Regions from separate parts of the Nitrospirillum guanabarense genome, predicted to be linked through region 2. Evidence: riboswitches for the same ligand, from Rfam matches in the RefSeq annotation. Region 2 holds a riboswitch; each other region holds the start of a gene.
What was found. Region 2 has a riboswitch for cobalamin ahead of UAA55_RS08845 (CbtB domain-containing protein). Riboswitches for the same ligand answer to the same signal wherever they lie in the genome.
Positions count from the first base shown of each region.

Region 1: another riboswitch for cobalamin. It lies ahead of cobU (bifunctional adenosylcobinamide kinase/adenosylcobinamide-phosphate guanylyltransferase); the one in region 2 lies ahead of UAA55_RS08845 (CbtB domain-containing protein).
Region 3: another riboswitch for cobalamin. It lies ahead of UAA55_RS15995 (TonB-dependent receptor); the one in region 2 lies ahead of UAA55_RS08845 (CbtB domain-containing protein).

Region 1 covers NZ_JAYEER010000001.1:924,835-930,698, forward strand. The annotation lists gene UAA55_RS03820 (efflux RND transporter permease subunit) at 1-187, opposite strand, end outside; gene UAA55_RS03825 (glycosyltransferase 87 family protein) at 416-1,462, opposite strand; gene UAA55_RS03830 (hypothetical protein) at 1,357-1,629, opposite strand; cobalamin riboswitch at 1,779-2,006, shown strand; gene cobU (bifunctional adenosylcobinamide kinase/adenosylcobinamide-phosphate guanylyltransferase) at 2,162-2,686, shown strand; gene cobO (cob(I)yrinic acid a,c-diamide adenosyltransferase) at 2,704-3,339, shown strand; gene UAA55_RS03845 (cobyric acid synthase) at 3,339-4,832, shown strand; gene bluB (5,6-dimethylbenzimidazole synthase) at 4,829-5,482, shown strand; gene cbiB (adenosylcobinamide-phosphate synthase CbiB) at 5,611-5,864, opposite strand, start outside.
Region 2 covers NZ_JAYEER010000002.1:518,714-524,577, reverse strand. The annotation lists gene UAA55_RS08860 (RES family NAD+ phosphorylase) at 1-323, shown strand, start outside; gene UAA55_RS08855 (EamA family transporter) at 330-1,184, opposite strand; gene UAA55_RS08850 (CbtA family protein) at 1,277-2,107, opposite strand; gene UAA55_RS08845 (CbtB domain-containing protein) at 2,129-2,347, opposite strand; cobalamin riboswitch at 2,380-2,545, opposite strand; gene UAA55_RS08840 (histidine phosphatase family protein) at 2,547-3,155, shown strand; gene UAA55_RS08835 (threonine aldolase family protein) at 3,152-4,258, opposite strand; gene folB (dihydroneopterin aldolase) at 4,481-4,846, shown strand; gene UAA55_RS08825 (LysR family transcriptional regulator) at 4,965-5,864, opposite strand, start outside.
Region 3 covers NZ_JAYEER010000003.1:1,515,721-1,521,584, reverse strand. The annotation lists gene UAA55_RS16000 (DEAD/DEAH box helicase) at 1-1,369, opposite strand, end outside; cobalamin riboswitch at 1,765-1,989, shown strand; gene UAA55_RS15995 (TonB-dependent receptor) at 2,126-4,168, shown strand; gene UAA55_RS15990 (4'-phosphopantetheinyl transferase family protein) at 4,169-4,888, opposite strand; gene UAA55_RS15985 (hypothetical protein) at 5,114-5,842, shown strand; gene UAA55_RS15980 (hypothetical protein) at 5,839-5,864, opposite strand, start outside.

The DNA of each region.
Region 1 (5,864 bases), on a different contig from region 2:
TCTTGCCCGTCATTTCCTGGGCATCCAGGCCCGAGTAGCTCCACACCACCGTGACCGTGGGGATCTCCACCTCGGGAAAGATGTCCGTGGGCATCCGGAACAGGCTCAACACGCCCAGCAGCGTGATCAGGCCGGCCAGCACGGCGAAACTATAAGGGCGCCTCAGGGCGTAGGCGACGATCCACATGGGGGCGGGGCTCCGGCAATGCGATGCGGAAGAATGCAACGCTACGCCCAGGGGCCGGGGTCGCCCCCCGCCCGGCACAGCCCGGAATAATTAACGCGCTTACGGGATGAGGGGAACCTACTTCGATACGCAACGGTTCGAATTTAGGCATGCCGCGACCAATCGCCGCCAATTCGCAAAACTGTGGCCTGCGTCACTGCGTCCGATGATGGAGGGTTGTAGCTGCGGTCAGCCCTGGATCGCCAAGCCCTCCCTGGGGACGTTCTCGGCCGCGTCCTGCCGCCCGGCGGCGGGGCGGTCGGACAGCGACGGCACCCAACGGACCACCACATACAGGCCGAAACCGCAGGCCAGCAGCGGCTTGAACCACGTGGCGGTCGCCAGGTGCATGCCCCGCGTCCAGACGTGGGTGGTCAGCGCGAAGCATAGCAGCACCAGCACCCAGCCCAGGGCGCGGTTGCGACGGACATGGAATTCCCAGCCCGCCAGGGCGCCGGCGACCAGCGCCATGTCGCCGAAATGGCCCAGCACCGTGCGCGGGTTGAACAGCAGCAGATAGGTCACGATCAGCGCCGCCACGGTGGCGCTGGCCCGGTGCGCGGTCAGGCGGCCGACGGCGCCACGGGCCAGGATCAGAACGGCGATGCCCGCCAGGACGCGGATGACGGTCTGCGCCATCAGGTCCAGCGGCAGGCCCAGGGTGGCCAGGCCATTGGCGAAGTCATGCCAGACACCGCCGCCGGGGTTGGCGCTGCTCATGGTCTTGCGCACCAGCTGGCCATATTCGCCCAGGGCGTAGCCGGGGTCCCAATGCGCCAGGGGCAGGGCCAGGGCCGCCGCCAGCCACAGCGCCAGAGACAGGCGCAGGCGCGGCCACAGGGCGAAGGCCAGCATCACCAGGGCCAGGGCCTGGGGCTTGAAGGCCCCCGCCAGCACCAGCAGGAAGGCGGCGCGGCGCCAGCGGCCCTCCGCCACGTCGGCCAGGCCGGCCAGCATCAGGCCCAGCATCAGGAATTCCGTTTGCGCGCCACGCAGATCCACCACGCCGATGGGCAGGGCCGCCAGCAGGGCCACGCCGAACACGCGTTGCCAGTCGGCCCCCCGCGGGTCCGCCGGCGCCAGCAGCCGGCACAGCCGGGCCACCCCCCACCAGCACATGGCCAGCAGGCTCAGGCGCCACAGGGCATCGCCCAGCAGGGGGGAAGATAGGCCCAGGGGGTGAACAGCACGGCGCTGGACGGCAGGTAGAGGAAGCCATTGATGCCGTCCTCGTATATCTCCGCGCCTTGCCACCAGGCCCACGTGGCCTCGGCATAAATGTGGAATTCCGAAACGAACCGTCCACTTATCACCTGGGCCTCGATGGCCACCAGGGCGGCCGTCCAAAGGGCAAGGCCGAAGACCAGCGGGCGGGCCAGGGAAGGGAAGGACAGGCGAACCATGCTGGGGATTAACCTATCTCATAGGTAATAGGCTCTATGGTCTATGCCTAACACCTTTGCGCTCAAGGTCAAGCCCTAAGGCCTAGCCATTGCGCATTTATGATAAAATGTCGCGACACCGCCCTTGCCGGGTACGGGGTGTTTGCCGTAAGGCTGCCTTCGCCGACGGTTCCGCAGGCCCGCCTGTGGATGAAAAGGGAACGTGGTGGGGGTGCCTGGCACCCGACTCCACGGCTGCCCCCGCAACTGTGAACGGTGAGCGCCGCCCCTCCCCTGGTCATGGGGGAATGGCCACTGGGTTCCTTCCGGAGCCTGGGAAGGCCGGGCCGGTGCCGTGACCCGTGAGCCAGGAGACCTGCCGTCGGTGATGTTGGTCGCGGGCGGGGTGTCCCGGCGGAACCGGTCAGCGGCGGTGCGGGCCTCGTGACCCCGCGGCCCCTCGGTCTCGTCGACAGCGCAATCCCATCCTTCCGGCGGGTCTTGGCCTTTGGTACCACCGGTGCCTGACACCGGATGGGATGGGAACCGACGAATGACGCATGAGCACAAGGCCGTCCCAGGCATCACCCTGGTCCTGGGTGGCGCCCGCTCCGGCAAAAGCCGCTTCGCCGAAGGGCTGGTGACCGCCCTGCCGGGTCCCTGGACCTATATCGCCACCGCCCAGGCCTGGGACGACGAGATGCGCGACCGCATCCGCCAGCACCAGGCCGACCGCGCGTCGGGCTGGACGACGGTGGAGGTGCCGCTGGACCTCGGGGGCGTGCTGGCCGCCCATGGCCATGGGCCCGTGCTGGTCGACTGCCTGACCCTGTGGCTGACCAACGTCATGCTGGCCGACCGGGACGTTCCCGCCGCCATGACCGCGCTGCAGGCGGCGCTGGCCGCCTGCGCCGGCCCCATCGTGCTGGTTGGTAATGAGGTGGGCATGGGCATCGTGCCGGAGAACGCATTGGCCCGCGCCTTCCGCGACCACGCCGGACGCCTGCACCAGCGTTTGGCGGCCATGGCGTCGCAGGTCTTCCTGACGGTGGCGGGCCTGCCCCTGAAAGTGAAATAAGGGTGAAGGAGGAAGCCATGGCCGATCTTGAGACCCCTGAAGACCCGTTGCCTGACGACGAAGCCGCCCGTCATCGCGAGAAGATGCGAAAGCGCAAGGTGGTGCAGGACGCCCGCGTTGCCCAGGCGACGCGGGAGAAGGGCCTGCTGATGGTCCACACGGGCCCCGGCAAGGGCAAGACCACGGCGGCGCTGGGCATGATGCTCCGCACCGCCGGTTATGGCCTGCGCGTGGGTTTCGTCCAGTTCGTGAAGGGCAACTGGGCGACGGGGGAGCAGACGGCGCTGAAGCGCTTTTCCGACCTGATCGACCATCATGTGATGGGCGAGGGCTTCACCTGGGACACCCAGGACAAGGAACGCGACATCGCGGCCGCCGTCCGCGCCTGGGATCTGGGGCGGCGGATGCTGGCCGATCCGCGGTATCATCTGGTGGTGCTGGATGAGATCAACATCGTGCTGCGCTATGGCTATCTGGACGTGGCGGCGGTGCTGGCCGGCCTGAACGCCCGCCTGTCCGACACGCACGTCCTGCTCACCGGCCGCAACGCCAAGGCGGAGGTCATCGAGGCCGCCGACCTGGTGACGGAGTTCCAGGCGGTGAAGCACCCCTTCCAGGCCGGCATCAAGGCACAGCGCGGGATCGACTTCTGATGGCGGACGGTATCGCCGGGGGCGCCCGCGCCCTCATGATCCAGGGCACCGGCTCCGATGTCGGCAAATCGCTGCTGGTGGCGGCGCTGGCCCGGGCCTACACCCGGCGCGGCCTGCGGGTGCGCCCGTTCAAGCCGCAGAACATGTCCAACAACGCCGCCGTGACGCCGGATGGCGGGGAGATCGGTCGCGCCCAGGCGCTGCAGGCCCGCGCCTGCGGCGTCCCGCCGTCAGTGGACATGAACCCGGTGCTGCTGAAGCCGCAGACGGACGTGGGGGCGCAGCTGGTGCTGCGTGGCCGGGTGCTGGGCAATGCCGAGGCGTCCGCCTACCAGCGCCGCAAAGGGGAACTGCTGCCGGCCGTGCTGGAAAGCTTCCATCGCCTGCGGGCCGATTGCGACCTGGTGGTGGTGGAAGGGGCGGGCAGCCCGGCGGAAACCAACCTGCGCGCCGGCGACATCGCCAACATGGGTTTCGCCCGCGCCGCCGGCGTGCCGGTGGTGCTGGCCGGCGACATCGACCGGGGCGGCGTCATCGCCAGCCTGGTGGGCACCCATCACGTGCTGGACGTGGAGGATCGCGCCCAGATCCGGGGCTTCCTCATCAACAAATTCCGCGGCGACGTCCGCCTGTTCGAAAAGGGCGTGACGGAGATCGAGGCCCGCACCCGTTGGCCCTGCTTCGGCGTCATGCCGCACCAGCCGGCGGCGGCGCGCCTGCCGGCCGAGGACGGCATGGACCTGGCGCACTGGGCGAAACGCACCTCCGGCGGGCCCTTGCGCATCGCCGTGCCCATGCTGTCGCGCATCGCGAATTTCGACGACCTCGACCCCCTGCGGCTGGAGCCGGGCGTGACGGTGGAGATGGTGCCGCCCGGGCGGCCCCTGCCCGGTGACGCCCAGGGCGTCATCCTACCGGGGTCCAAGGCCACGCTGGCGGACCTGGCCTTCTTCCGCGCGCAGGGGTGGGACGTCGACCTGGCCGGGCATGTGCGCCGGGGCGGCTGGGTGCTGGGCCTGTGCGGCGGCTATCAGATGCTGGGCCGCGTCGTGGCGGACCCCGACGGCATCGAGGGGCCGCCCGGCACCGCCGCCGGCCTGGGCTATCTGGATGTGGAAACCGTGCTGGCCCCGGCCAAGACCCTGCGGGCGGTGACGGGCCGCGACGCCGCCAGCGGGGCGGCCCTCACGGGCTATGAGATGCATTTGGGCGTGACCCAGGGGCCGGATCGCGCCCGGCCGCTGCTGCACCTGGACGCCGAGGGCGGTGGCATGGTGGCGGAAGGGGCGGTCAGCTTTGGTGGCCGCATCGCCGGCACCTATGTCCACGGCCTGTTCGGCCATGACGCCCAGCGGGCGGCTTGGCTGAAGCGGTGGAACGTGGCCCCGGGCCTGGACAGTTACGATGGTACGGTGGAGGCGGCGTTGAATGAGCTGGCCATGGCCGCCGAACGCCACCTGGACCTCGACGCGCTATGGGCCATCAGTCGATGACTGTTCCCGGCAAGCCGCGCCCCGACTTCGATGCGGACTTCCGGTCCCACTTTCGCGACCTGCTGGTCTGGCGCCGCGACGTGCGGCGTTTCCGCACCGACCCGCTGCCCGACGGTTTGCTGGAACGGCTGCTGGACCTCGCCTGCCTGGCCCCCTCCGTGGGGCTCAGCCAGCCCTGGCGCTTCGTCCGCGTGGATGACCCGGCCCGCCGCGACGCCGTGCGGGCGGAGTTCGAGCGCTGCAACGCCGAGGCGCTGGCCGCCCAGGTGCCGGACCGCGCCCGCCTCTACGCCAGCCTGAAGCTGGCCGGTTTGCGCGAGGCACCCTGCCACCTGGCGGTGTTCATCGACCCCGACCCCAGCCAGGGTGCCGGCCTGGGCCGCCGCACCATGCCGGAGACCCTGGCCTATTCCGCCGTGGCGGCCATCCAGACCCTGTGGCTGGCGGCCCGGGCGGAGGGTATCGGCCTGGGCTGGGTTTCCATCCTGCGGCCGGAGATGATGAACAGCCTGCTGGAGGTGCCGGCCGCGTGGCGCCTGGTGGGCTACCTCTGCATCGGTTATCCCGCCGAGCCGGACGATGTGCCCGAACTGGAACGCGCCCACTGGGAACACCGGCATCCGCTGTCGGATGTCTTGTTTCAAAGATGAGAGTTCCCTCAGGCGCCGGGCGCCGCCTTCCGGCGGCTTGGCTTATCCTCGGTTTCCAGTCCGCTGACGCTCCCCGGAAACCTCCGGCGGATGCGGTCGCATCCTTGTCGCCACGCGCCGGTCGCGTCCTAGCTTATCCAGGCGAACACCAGCGCCAGGGCCCACAGCAGGGCCAGGCTGCGGCGGTAGAGGCTGAGGGCGGCATCGATGTCGGTGGCGGTGGCGTCGGCCCGGCCGTCGCCCATCCAGTGGTCGTCCACCCGCACCTCGCCATAGGTGCGTGGCCCCGCCAGGCGCAGGCCCAGGGCGCCGGCCATGGCGGCCTCCGGCCAGCCGGCGTTGGGGCTGCGGTGATGGCGGGCGTCACGGCGCACGGCCGCGA
Region 2 (5,864 bases):
AGGTCGCGGTGCACAAGGGCTTCCGGGCCCTGGACCTGGTGCCCCATGTGCTGACGGCCGTGATCATGGCGGACCCGTCGTCAATACACGTCGTCATGCCCAATACCGTTCCAAACCCCGACTGGCTGGTTCCCGGCATTCCCAGCGCCGGCCAGCAGCGCTATGGCGATGAGCTGCTGGCCCGTCACAAGGTCATCGTCGTGCCCAGCGTCGTCTCCCGCCGCAGCTGGAATTTGGTGTTCGCTGGCTTGGCCGCCGACGGCTACAGGCGGCGCCTGCAGGAACGCTTCGCCCTGGACCCGCGCCCGCATCCGCCCGGATGACAGCGCTCACGCCAACCGCAACACCATCGCCCCGACGGCGATGAGGCAGGCGGCGGCCACGCGACGGGGACCGACCTTTTCCTTCAGCACCAGGCCGGCGATGGCGGTGCCGAACAGGATGGAGCTTTCGCGCAAGGCGGCGATGACGGCCACGGGGGCGACGGTCATGGCCCAGAGCGCCAGCCCGTAGGACACCAGGGTGCCGGCCCCGCCCACCAGGCCACGCGGCCATTGGCGGGCCACATGCTGCAGGAAGAGCCGGCGCCGCGCCAGCAACGCCCAGGCGACCAGCGGCAGGCCATTGAGCAGCACGCCCCACAGCACGTAGGAGGCCGGCGCCCCCGATAGGCGCACGCCATGGCCATCGACCAAGGTGTAGCCGGCGATCACCATGGCGGTCAGCAAGGCCAGGCGGGTGCCGGTGGCGCCGCCGCCTGTCAGGTCCGGCCCGCCCCGCCGCCCCATCCACGCCATGCTGAGAACGCCGGCGCAGATCACCCCCACCCCCAACAGGGCGTGGGCGGACAGCGCCTCATGCAGCCACAGCCCGCTGGCGAGCGCCACCAGCAAGGGCGCCGTCCCCCGCATCAGGGGATAGGTCTGGCTCATGTCCGCCACGTGGTACGCGCGCGCGACCAGCGTCAGGTAAAGCACCTGTAGGATGCTGGACGTTACCAGATAGGGCCAGCTGGCCGCCGCCGGCGGCGGCAGGAAGGGCAGCGTCACGATGGCGATGAATGCGGCGCCACCCGCCACCAGGATGGCCGCCATCAGCTTATCCCCCGCCCCCTTCACCAGGGCGTTCCAGCTGGCGTGCAGCAGGGCCGCGAACAGGACGATGGCGAAGACGGCGACGGACATGGGCGCGGCGATCCTGGTGAGGGACGCCCATTCTTACGGGGTGCCGCACCCCGCTGTCACCGGCCGGCCCCCGTATGGCTGCCCAGCGCGGCTCAGAACAACGCCGGCCGGTCACCCCGGCGCACGGCCTGGGCATCCCGCCCTTGCGCCCGTTCGCAGAGCCAGCCAAAGCCCAGCCCCAACGCCGCCCACAGGGTGGCGTGGATGCCCCAGGAGGCGATGCGGAAGCGCCACAGCAGCTGAGCGGGGAAGGTCTCCGGCACCTCGTTCACCTCGGGCAGGGCGACACCGGCCAAAGCCATGACCGCCAGGAACAGGGCGCCGCCGGCGAGGGCGGCGTTCCAGACACCCCAGCGGGCGGTCAACCGGCGGGCCATGCCCACAGCCGCCGCCATGGCCGCCAGGGACAGGACCAGCAGCATGAAATAAAAGGCGGTGCGCTGCTGGATGGTGTCCGCGTCGCCCACGGCTGGCGGGTTGGCCGGGTACTTGAAACCCGGCACCAGCACGATGGCCAGGAAGCCCAGCAGGGCCAGGACGGCGGCCAGGCCGCGCGGCCCCAGGGCCCCCATGCGTCCCTGGGCGTAGGCGTAGGCCAAGGCGAACATGCCGCCCACGGCGGCGCCATAGACCAGCAGGCCCGTCAGCAGGCCCCAGCCGCTTTGCGTGCCACGGCTGAACAGCTCTTCCTCCTCATCCGCCGCCTCGGCGCCATGATGACGGTGGCTATGCGCGGCCTCAGCGGCGTCAGGCGTGGCGACCGCGTCATGATGCTCATGCCCCCCGGTCGACTGGCCATGGGCCGCCTCGAAAGCGATGGCACGTTCCACCGACGGCTCACCGATCAGCGTGGCCACGCCAAAGGCAAGCAAACCCGCCAGGATGCCGACCAGCATCCCGCGGGCGAGATAAATTCCAACCATGATGGGATGGGTCCGCCCGCCTCAGTGGCAGGGGAAGCCCAGCAGGTGGCGGGCGTCGTGCACGAACTCATGCACCTCACGGCCCTGGATCAGGGAGGTGGCACCTTGCTCCGCCCCCACGAAATAGACCATCAGCACCAGCAGCAGCCCGCCGAACAGGGCCCAGGGCAGCAGCTCGGCGGCCGAGATCACGGGCAGGGTGACGGCGGGGGTACCGGAATGGGTGGTGGCGTGGGCCATAGAAAACGCTCCCTGGGAATACGCGTCCCGTATGCGGTCTGTCTGATGCGACGGGGGGTCTGGCTTCCGCACGACCCTGGAAAGGCCCAGGCGTTCGGTTACAGTGGCGCGACCGTGCCGGACTTGCACCGGCTTCCCCCATGCGCGGGTGATCCGTGGATGGTAGGGAGGGGCCGTACCGCATTCAAGGACTATCTCGATGACAGCCCCCAATGTCATTGGCCGCCTGACCCTGCTGGCCCACGCCCCCACCCGGTCCCAGCGCGACGCCGTCTTTCCCGGGACGGATGAGGCGGCGGAGGACGCCGGCCTGATCCAGGCCGCCCTGCTGGCGGAGGTAAGGGCCTTGCGCAAGGTCGACCGCCTGTGGACAGGGCCGGAAGTCCGCGCCCGGCAGACGGCGGACGCGTTGGCCGGCCTCCTGGGTGTGGAGGCGCAAGAGGACACGGCCTTGGCCGACCTGGACGTGGGTGCCTGGCGGGGCCACAGTCTGGCCGACCTGTCCGCCAACGAGGCGGAAGCGGTGGGCGCCTGGCTGACGGACCCGGAGGCCCGCCCGCATGGGGCTGAGTCGCTGGCGCAACTGCGGGCACGGGTGGCGCAATGGCTGGAACACGCCGTGGCGGAAGGGCACACGCTGGCCGTCACCCACGCGGCGGTCATCCGCATGGCGGTGGTGTTGGTGCTGGAGGCGCCGCTACAGGCCTTCTGGCGGCTGGACATCGCGCCGCTGTCGCTGACCGACCTGCGCTGGCACCGGCGCTGGGCCGTGCGCGCCACCGGGGTCGACGTGCGGGAATACCGTTAGGCACCGGCCAGCCGGGCGAAATAAGGCAGCACCTGGGCGTTGTCCAGGTCCAGCAGGGTGTCGCCGACATACAGCTCCGTCACGCTCCACCCCGGCACGTCGGCGGGGCGGATTTCCCCGGCCACCCAGATGCCGTCGCCGCTGGCGATGGCGTCGCGGGTCTCCGCCACCGCCGCCGCCGGGCGGTCGAAGAAGATGTGCAGCATGTTGGTCTGCGGCACGGCGGGGTTCAGGCGGATGCCGGGGATACCGGCCAAGTCCGCCGCCAGTTCCAGCGCGCGACGGTAGCAGGCGTCCATCTGGCCCAGCCGCGTTTCGAACCGCATGGCGGCGGTGGCCACCATGGGGCTTTGCCGCACCAGGATGCCGCCCAGGCGCCGCTGCCATAGCCGGGCGTTGGCGATGAAGTCGATGTCGCCGGCCAGCACCGCCCCGGCGATGCCGCCGATGCCCTTGTAGACCGAGACGTAGACGGAGGCGAAGCCGGCGGCGATCTCGGCATAGCTGCGGCCGTAATAGGCGCGGCTTTCCCACAGTCGGGCACCGTCCATGTGCAGCGGCAGCTGGCGGGACCGCGCCAAATCCTTCAGGGCCTGCAGTTCGTCCCAATCCGGCAGCTGGCCGCCGATTTCGCGCAGGGGCAGTTCCACCAGCAGGCAGGCCAGCGGCTGGGCCACGGCCACCAGGTCGCGGGCCAGGATGGGCCGGCGGCGGTCGCCCACGGGCACGCCGTGGAAATTGAACAGGGCCTGGTAGGCCTCTTCCTCATGCAGGGCGAGGTGGGAGGTGTGGGGCATGCCGAAGCGAGACACCCCGCTGACCTCCGTCCACAGCCGCATGGCGATCAGCTGGGCCATGACGCCGCTGGGCATGAAGGCCGCCGCCTCCTTGCCCAGCAGGCCCGCCACCGTGCCTTCGAACGCCGCCAGCAGATCGCCCTGGCCGTACTGGTCATGGGTGATGCCGTTGGCGTCGCACCAGTCGGCCGCGGCCCGGAACTCCTCCGCCGGGGTCAGGATGCGGAAGCCGGGGAAAATGACGGGACAGCCCAGGCGCAAACGCAGGCGATGGGCGGCGAGATTCCCGGCGGGGGCGGCAGGCATGAGCGTACGATCCGGCTTCACTTGAGGGCCAACCGCGGACGGCCACCAGGGGCCGGAGGGCGCCACCCTGCGACGCCGCCCTCTCCGGCGCAACGGCCAAAATAACGCGCCCACATTTATGCCACAGCGCCGGCCGGACAAGGCGTGACGGAACGGGGTGACAGCATCCCCGGGAAAGGGCAGCCTGTGCCCGGCCCTCCGGCCTTGAGAGGACACCGCCCCATGACCGATCACATCCTGGTCCACCGCATCGCGATATACGCCCATCACGGCCTGACGGCGGAAGAGGCCAAGCTGGGTCAGCGCTTCTACATCTCGCTGGATTGCACGCTGGATCTGTCGGTGGCGGGCAAGGCCGACGACTGGGACTTGAGTGTCTGCTATGCCAAGTTGACGGCGGCCACCACCCGCGTCGCCACCGCCCGCCGCTTCATGACCATCGAAGCGGTGGCGGAGGCGGTGGCCGGCACCCTGCTGGAGGAGTTTCCGCGCATCGACACCATCACGGTGCAGGTGGACAAGCCATCCGCGCCCGTCCCCGCCATCATCGACGGCGTGTCGGTGCGCATCCGGCGGGTCCGGTCATAGCGTCCCTGAAGGCCAGGCGCCAGCAGGCCGGCATGCCTGGCAAAGCGCGTTTTTCCGGGAAGGCGGGGGTGGCGGACCACCGGCCCGTCCCCCTTCGTCAAAACCTGACGCGCCAGGCTCAGGCGACGGCCTCAAGACCCACGCGGCGCTCAGGCCGGCCATGGACCGCCGCCATGGGAGCGGCGACGGAGGTGCCCGCCTGGTAGCCGCCGCATTGCCCCCAGCGATGCACCTGCTGTTCCAGCAGCGACAGGGCCAGCGTGGCGGCATGGGGCAGCTGCCGACCCAGACGGGTCACCAGGTCGACCGTGGTGGTGTCGGCCTCGACATCGCACAGCGGCGTTGCCACCAGGCAGCCATCCTCCAGGTCGGCCAGCACCGCGGCGCGGGGCAGGATGGTGGCGGCGCGGCCGCTCAGCACCATTTCCCGCATGGTGTGGACGGAATTGGTGGTGATGGTGGCGCGCAGCCAAACCTGGTGACGCATCTCCGCCGCCGACAGCAGCTGGCGGATGCGGGTATCGCGCGGTGACAGGCAGAGGTCGTGGCCCGACAGATCCTGCAGGGTCACGGCGCCGCGCTTGGCCACGGCATGGTCCGGGCGGCTGACCACCATCAGCGGCTGGCGGGCCGAGGTGCGGACCCGCACCTTGGGATCGCTGGGAATCTGGGCGCCGATGGCGATGTGCACTTCGTCATCCACCACCATACGCACGAGCTCGGCGGTGGAAACGGTATGCAGCGCCAGTTCCACGCCGGGATAGCGGCTTTGGAAGGTCTCCAGCACGCCCTGCATGGCCTGGACGGTGCAGCCCTCACCCACCGCCAGTTCCACCGCGCCCATGCGCATGCCGCGCAGCGCCTCGAGCCGGGCGGCGAAGGCCTCGCGGTCGGCCATCTGCGCCTGATAGTAATCGAACACCATCTGACCGGCGGTGGTGAGCTTGACCGACCGGCGGCCGGTCTCCAACAAGGGCATGCCCATGGCCGCCTCCAGCTGGGCGATCTGCCGGCTGAC
Region 3 (5,864 bases), on a different contig from region 2:
GCGGACCCTGGCCCTGCGGACGGTTGCCCTCGGCGCGAGGCGGACGCTGGCCCTCATTCCGGGCGGGCCGCTGGCTCTCATTCCGGGCGGGCCGCTGGCCCTGGGGCCGAGCCTCCGCCTGGCCCTCGGAGGCACGCTGGGCACGGGGCTGGCCACGACCGCCATTGCCATTGCGCGGCGGACGGGCCGGCAGCGGCGGACGGCTGACCGGGGCGGCGGCGGCCTGGGGCGTGGCCTCGGGCCGCTCGCCCACCGGGATGGACTTGCGGATCAGCTTCTCGATGTCGCGCAGGTAGGCGCGCTCGTCCCCATCGGCGGTGCACAGCGACACGGCGACGCCGGAGGCGCCGGCGCGGGCGGTGCGACCGATGCGGTGAACATAGGTCTCCGGCTCGTTGGGCAGCTCGAAGTTCACCACATGGGTGACGCCATCCACGTCGATGCCGCGGGCGGCGATGTCGGTCGCCACCAGCACGCGCACGGTGCCGGCGCGGAAGCCGTCCAGCGCCTTCTGCCGCGCGTTCTGCGACTTGTTGCCGTGGATGGCGGCGGCCTCGATGCCCGCCTGCTCCAACTGGGCCGACACGCGGTTGGCGCCGTGCTTGGTGCGGGTGAAGACGATGCTGCGCTGCATGCCGGCGTCACCCCGGATCAGGTCGACCAGCACATGGCGTTTTTCCGCCGCCGGCACGAAGATGACCTGCTGCGTGATGCGCTCCGCCGTGGTGGAGACGGGCGTGACCTCGACCCGCAGCGGGTCGCGCAACATCTTGTTCGCCAGCTCCGACACATCGGCCGGCATGGTGGCGGAGAAGAACAGCGTCTGCCGGTTGGCCGGCAGCTTGGCCATGATCTTCCGCAGGCTGTGGATGAAGCCCATGTCCAGCATGCGGTCGGCCTCGTCCAGCACCAGCACCTCGACCTTGTCCAGGCGCACATGGCCCTGGGTCATCAGGTCCAGCAGGCGGCCTGGCGTGGCCACCACGATGTCGATGCCGCCGGTCAGCGCCTTCACCTGGCTGCCCTGGCCGACGCCGCCCAGGATGACGGTGTGGCTGAGCTTCAGGCCCACACCGTAGTTGGTGATGCTCTCGCCGATCTGCACCGCCAGCTCACGCGTCGGGGTCAGGATCAGGGCGCGGGGCATGCGCAGCGGCAGGGCCGATGGGGCGGCCCCCAGGCGCTGCAGGATGGGCAGGGTGAAGGCGGCGGTCTTGCCGGTGCCCGTCTGGGCGATGCCCAGGATGTCGCGACCCGCCAGCGCATGGGGAATGGCCCGCGCCTGGATGGGGGTGGCGGTGTGATGGCCCAGCTGGGCCAGGGCGGCCTGAATCTCAGGCCGCAGGGAAAGGGTGTCGAAAGCGGTCAATGTCTTGGAATCCCAGGGCGACGCGCCGGCCGCGTTCGTTTCTCGCGGCCGCGGATCGCGGTCAAGCCCTTGCCCGGGCGCGTGCCGGCAGGCATGTGTCAGAAGGTCGAGTATGCCCTGGGTGCTACAGGGGCGATTTGGTCGCCACCGCTACGCGCCACCCGGGGGATACCGCCGGGCCCAGCGGCCCGGCATGGGAACGGATGATGCCATCCATTCCTTAAGACCGCATAAGTGGCTGTGACCGGTCCCAGGTACAAGGGAAATCGCACAGGCCGCCCCGAATTGCTGCCATGCCCACGCATGGGTGGGCGTTGTCACACAACCGCCAAGCTTGTGAGCCAGGGTGCTTACCCCCGCGCCGCGACAGGGCGTTTGCGCCCGTCCGCAATTCCTCGTAGAAAGACGGCGACGGTTCCAGACCCTGGACGGGCTGGATGAAAAGGGAACGCGGAACGGGGCATGTCCCCTAAGCCGCGGCTGCCCCCGCAACTGTGAACGGCGAGCCCGACACCACCCTGCCAATCATGCGGCAGGGTCGACGCCACTGGGAAACCGGGAAGGCGGTGCCAGGGCCAGGACCCGTGAGCCAGGAGACCTGCCGTCACGCCGTGGTCACGCACGGGCACATTGGGCGGGGTGCACCAATGGGGACTGGCGCCCGCCATCCGGCCATCTGGGATATCCAGGCCGGCGGGGGGGTGATCCATTCTTTGGCCCGTGGTGACGTGTCACGTTGCCAAGAGGCCAACAATCATGGGTCGTTTCGTTCCCAGAATAATAATATCACTACTGTCGCTGACCAGCTCGGCGGCCCTGGCCGCCGGTATGGAGGGCGACGCGTCATCCCCCGCCACCCTGGACGATGTGGTGGTCACCGCCGCCCGCCGCGACCTGATCGGCACCGCCGCCACCTCCAGCCAAGGCGTGGTCGTGAAGGAAGAGCTGGACCTGCTGCCCGCCTACCGCGTGGGCCAGATGCTGGAAACGGTGCCCGGCCTGGTGGTCACCAGCCACAGCGGTGAAGGCAAGGCCAACCAGTATCTGTTGCGCGGCTTCAACCTGGACCACGGCACCGACATGGCCACCAGCGTGGACGGCATGCCGGTGAACATGCGCACCCACGCGCATGGCCAGGGCTACACCGATTTGAATTTCGTGGTCCCCGAACTGGCCAGCGGGATCAGCTATACCAAGGGCCCCTACTTCGCGGCCCAAGGCGACTTCTCCGCCGTCGGCTCCATTCAGATGGGCTACAGTGACCAAGTGGCGACTCAGGTGGCGCTGACCGCCGGCACGCTGGGCTACCAGCGCGTGTTCGCCGCCGGGGGGGCCGACGTGGGCGCCGGCCACCTGATGGCGGGTGGGGAACTGGTGCACTACGATGGCCCCTGGGACCATCCGGACAATCTGCGCAAGGGCAACGCCGTGCTGCGCTACAGCCAGGGCGCGCGGGACGACGGCTTTAGCGTCACCGCCATGTATTACCGCGCCCTGTGGAGCGCCACGACCGACCAGCCGCAGCGCGCCATCGATGCGGGATTGATCGGCCGTTACGGCACCCTGGACCCGACGGACGGCGGCCAGGCCCGGCGCATGAGCCTGTCGGGCACCTTTGCCACGCCGGTGGAGGCTGGCTGGCTGGCCGGCGGCCAGGTGACGGCCAACGCCTATGTCATCAACAACCAGCTGACGCTGTGGAACAACTTCACCCATTTCCTGGACAATCCGGTTCAGGGCGACCAGCACGCCCAGGATGAGAACCGCATGGTGGCCGGCGGGGCCGTCAGCTACAGCCGGCCGCTGAACTTGCTGGGCCTGGACCATGAGGTGGTCGCCGGCCTGGACACCCGCTTCGACGATGTGCATGTCGACCTGCGGGCGACCAGGGCCCGCGTGGCCTATGCCCTGCTGAGCAACGACAACGTTCAGGAGGCCGGTGGCGGCGCCTATGTCCAGGCGACCAGCCATTGGACGCCTTGGCTGCGGACCGTAGTGGGCATGCGCGAGGATTACCTGGCCGCCACCGACCACGGCAGCAACGCCGGCGTGGTGGCCGCCCGCCTGTTCCAGCCCAAGGGCAGCGCCATCGCCACCCTATGGCAGGGAACGGAGGTCTACCTCAGCGCCGGCCGCGGCTTCCACAGTGACGACGTGCGCGGAGCGGCGCGGGGCGACGCCCCCCTGCTGGCCAAGGCCAATGGCGAGGAGGTGGGCATCCGCAGCACCATCCTGCCCAATCTGACCGCCACGTTGACGGCCTTCCAGATGGATTTCGTGTCGGAGCTGACCTACGACGCCGACGTTGGCCAGACGGAAGCTGGACGCCCCAGCCGCCGACGCGGGCTGGAGCTGAACACCACCTACACCCCGTTCGGTTGGCTGGAACTGTATGGCAGCGTCGCCTTCAGCCACGCCCGCTATACCGACAATGATACGGCCGGCAGCTTCATCCCCGACGCGCCCAAGCTGATCGGCTCGCTGGGCATCTACCTGCGCGACCTGGGCCCGTGGTCGGGTGGGGTGGAATACCGCTATTTCGGTGCCCACCCGCTGATCGAGGACAACAGCGTGCGGTCGTCCGGCAGCCAGGAATGGAACCTGACCGCCAACTACATGCTGGAAAGCGGCCTGCGTTTCGGCATCGGCCTCTACAACGTCTTGGACAGCAAGGATGACGCGGCCGACTACTACTATACCGACCGCCTGAAGGGTGAGCCGGCCGAAGGCGTCAGCGACCTGCATCTACACCCGCTGGAGCCCCGCTCCGTCCGTTTCACCCTCGGTCAGAGTTTCTGATCACCAGAGGTCGGCCAGCCCCTCCTCCATCACCAGATCGGTGGAGGGCTGGCCGTCCCCTTCCATCCAGGCCGGCCCCATCCAGGCCACGGCGGCCTTATGACCGCTGGGCAGGTCACGGGTCCACAGCCGGCATTCCCGCCCCGCCGGCAGGGCCCCATCGTGACGGACCAAGATCGGACCGTCGGGGGCAATGGCGAAGCTGTCGGTGGGCAGCGACAGGCCCAGGCCCAGGGCCTTGATGTAGGCCTCCTTCAGGGTCCAGAAGGTCACCAGGTCCGGCCCGCTACGCCCGGTGGGACGGGCATCGAGCCAGGCCAGTTCCTCCGCCGCGAACATGGCCGTCGCCACCTCCACCCCGATACGGCGGTCGCCGCGCTCCACATCCACGCCCACGCGGGTACCGGCCTCCAGGGTCATGGCGCAGGCGACCAGGCCATCGGTGTGCGACAGGTTGAAGTCCAGCCCCGCCGGCGCGTCCACCAGGCCCGGCTTGCCCTGCGGCGTGAGGAGGGTGAAGGCCAGCGCCGCCGGCGACCGGCCCAGCACGCGGCCCAGCCACAGCCGCGCGAGGCCGTGCGCCGCCACATATTCCCGCCGGTTGGCCTCGAACACGAAGCGTCGGGCGCGTATCTGCTCCCCCTCATCCAGCAGGGGCCACAGGCGGGCGTAGGCGGCCTCGTCCAGCAAAGTCAGGGGCAGGGTCCGCAGCAGCGGCATGGGCTTCCGTTCGGGCAGGTTGGGGCCAAGGGTCTGGCCAGATCAGGCGCCCCGCCGTTCCCTGTCAAGGCCTTGATTCGGCGCCCTTCAACCGACGCGGTACCCCCATATCGCTCCGCTACGGCTTCGGATATCCGCATCGCCAAAGGTATTGCCGCCCTATCCGGAAAATGATCCCCCAATCCCCAAGGAACACGGCGTGCGGCCAGCTGATTGAAGCGCAGCATGACCGTGACCGGAGCCCCGACGCCGATGTCCAACCGCCGTAACACCCGCCGCATCCTGGCCGCCACGCTGGCGCTGGCGACCGCGTCCTTCACCCTCGCCACCCAGGCGCAGACGGCCGATCCGGCGGGCTGGGGTCCCTTGCTGAGCGTCGGGCCGGAGGTCAGCACCCTGGGCCTGGGGGCCGAGGTCGACGCCCGCTTCGATGATCGTTTCGGCCTGCGCCTGAACGCCAACGGCTTCAGCTTTTCCGCCAACCATACGGTGCGCGACGTGCGCTACGACGGCGACGCCACGCTGGAGTCCTTCGGTCTGTTGGCCGACCTGCATCCCTTCGGCGACGGCTGGCGCGTGACCGCCGGCGCGCGCCTGAACCTGAACGAGGTCGACCTGAAGGGCACGCCGCGGAACGCCACCTACACCATCCACGGCATGACCTACACCGCCAGCGAGGTCGGCAGCCTGAACGGCAAGATCGCCTTCAACCGCTTCGCCCCCTACGTCGGCGTCGGCTATGAGGGCGCGGTGGCCGACCACTGGCACTTCGGCTTCGACCTCGGGGCCATGTACCACGGCACGCCCAAGGTCTCCCTCGACGCCAGCGGCCCCGTCACCACCACCCCCGACTTCGAAAGCCGCCTGGACGCCGAGCGCCAGGAACTGCGCGACGATGTGAAGGACTACAGCTGGTACCCGGTGTTGAGCCTGACGGTGAAGTACGTGTTCTAACGCTCCTCTTTCTTCTTGGCGC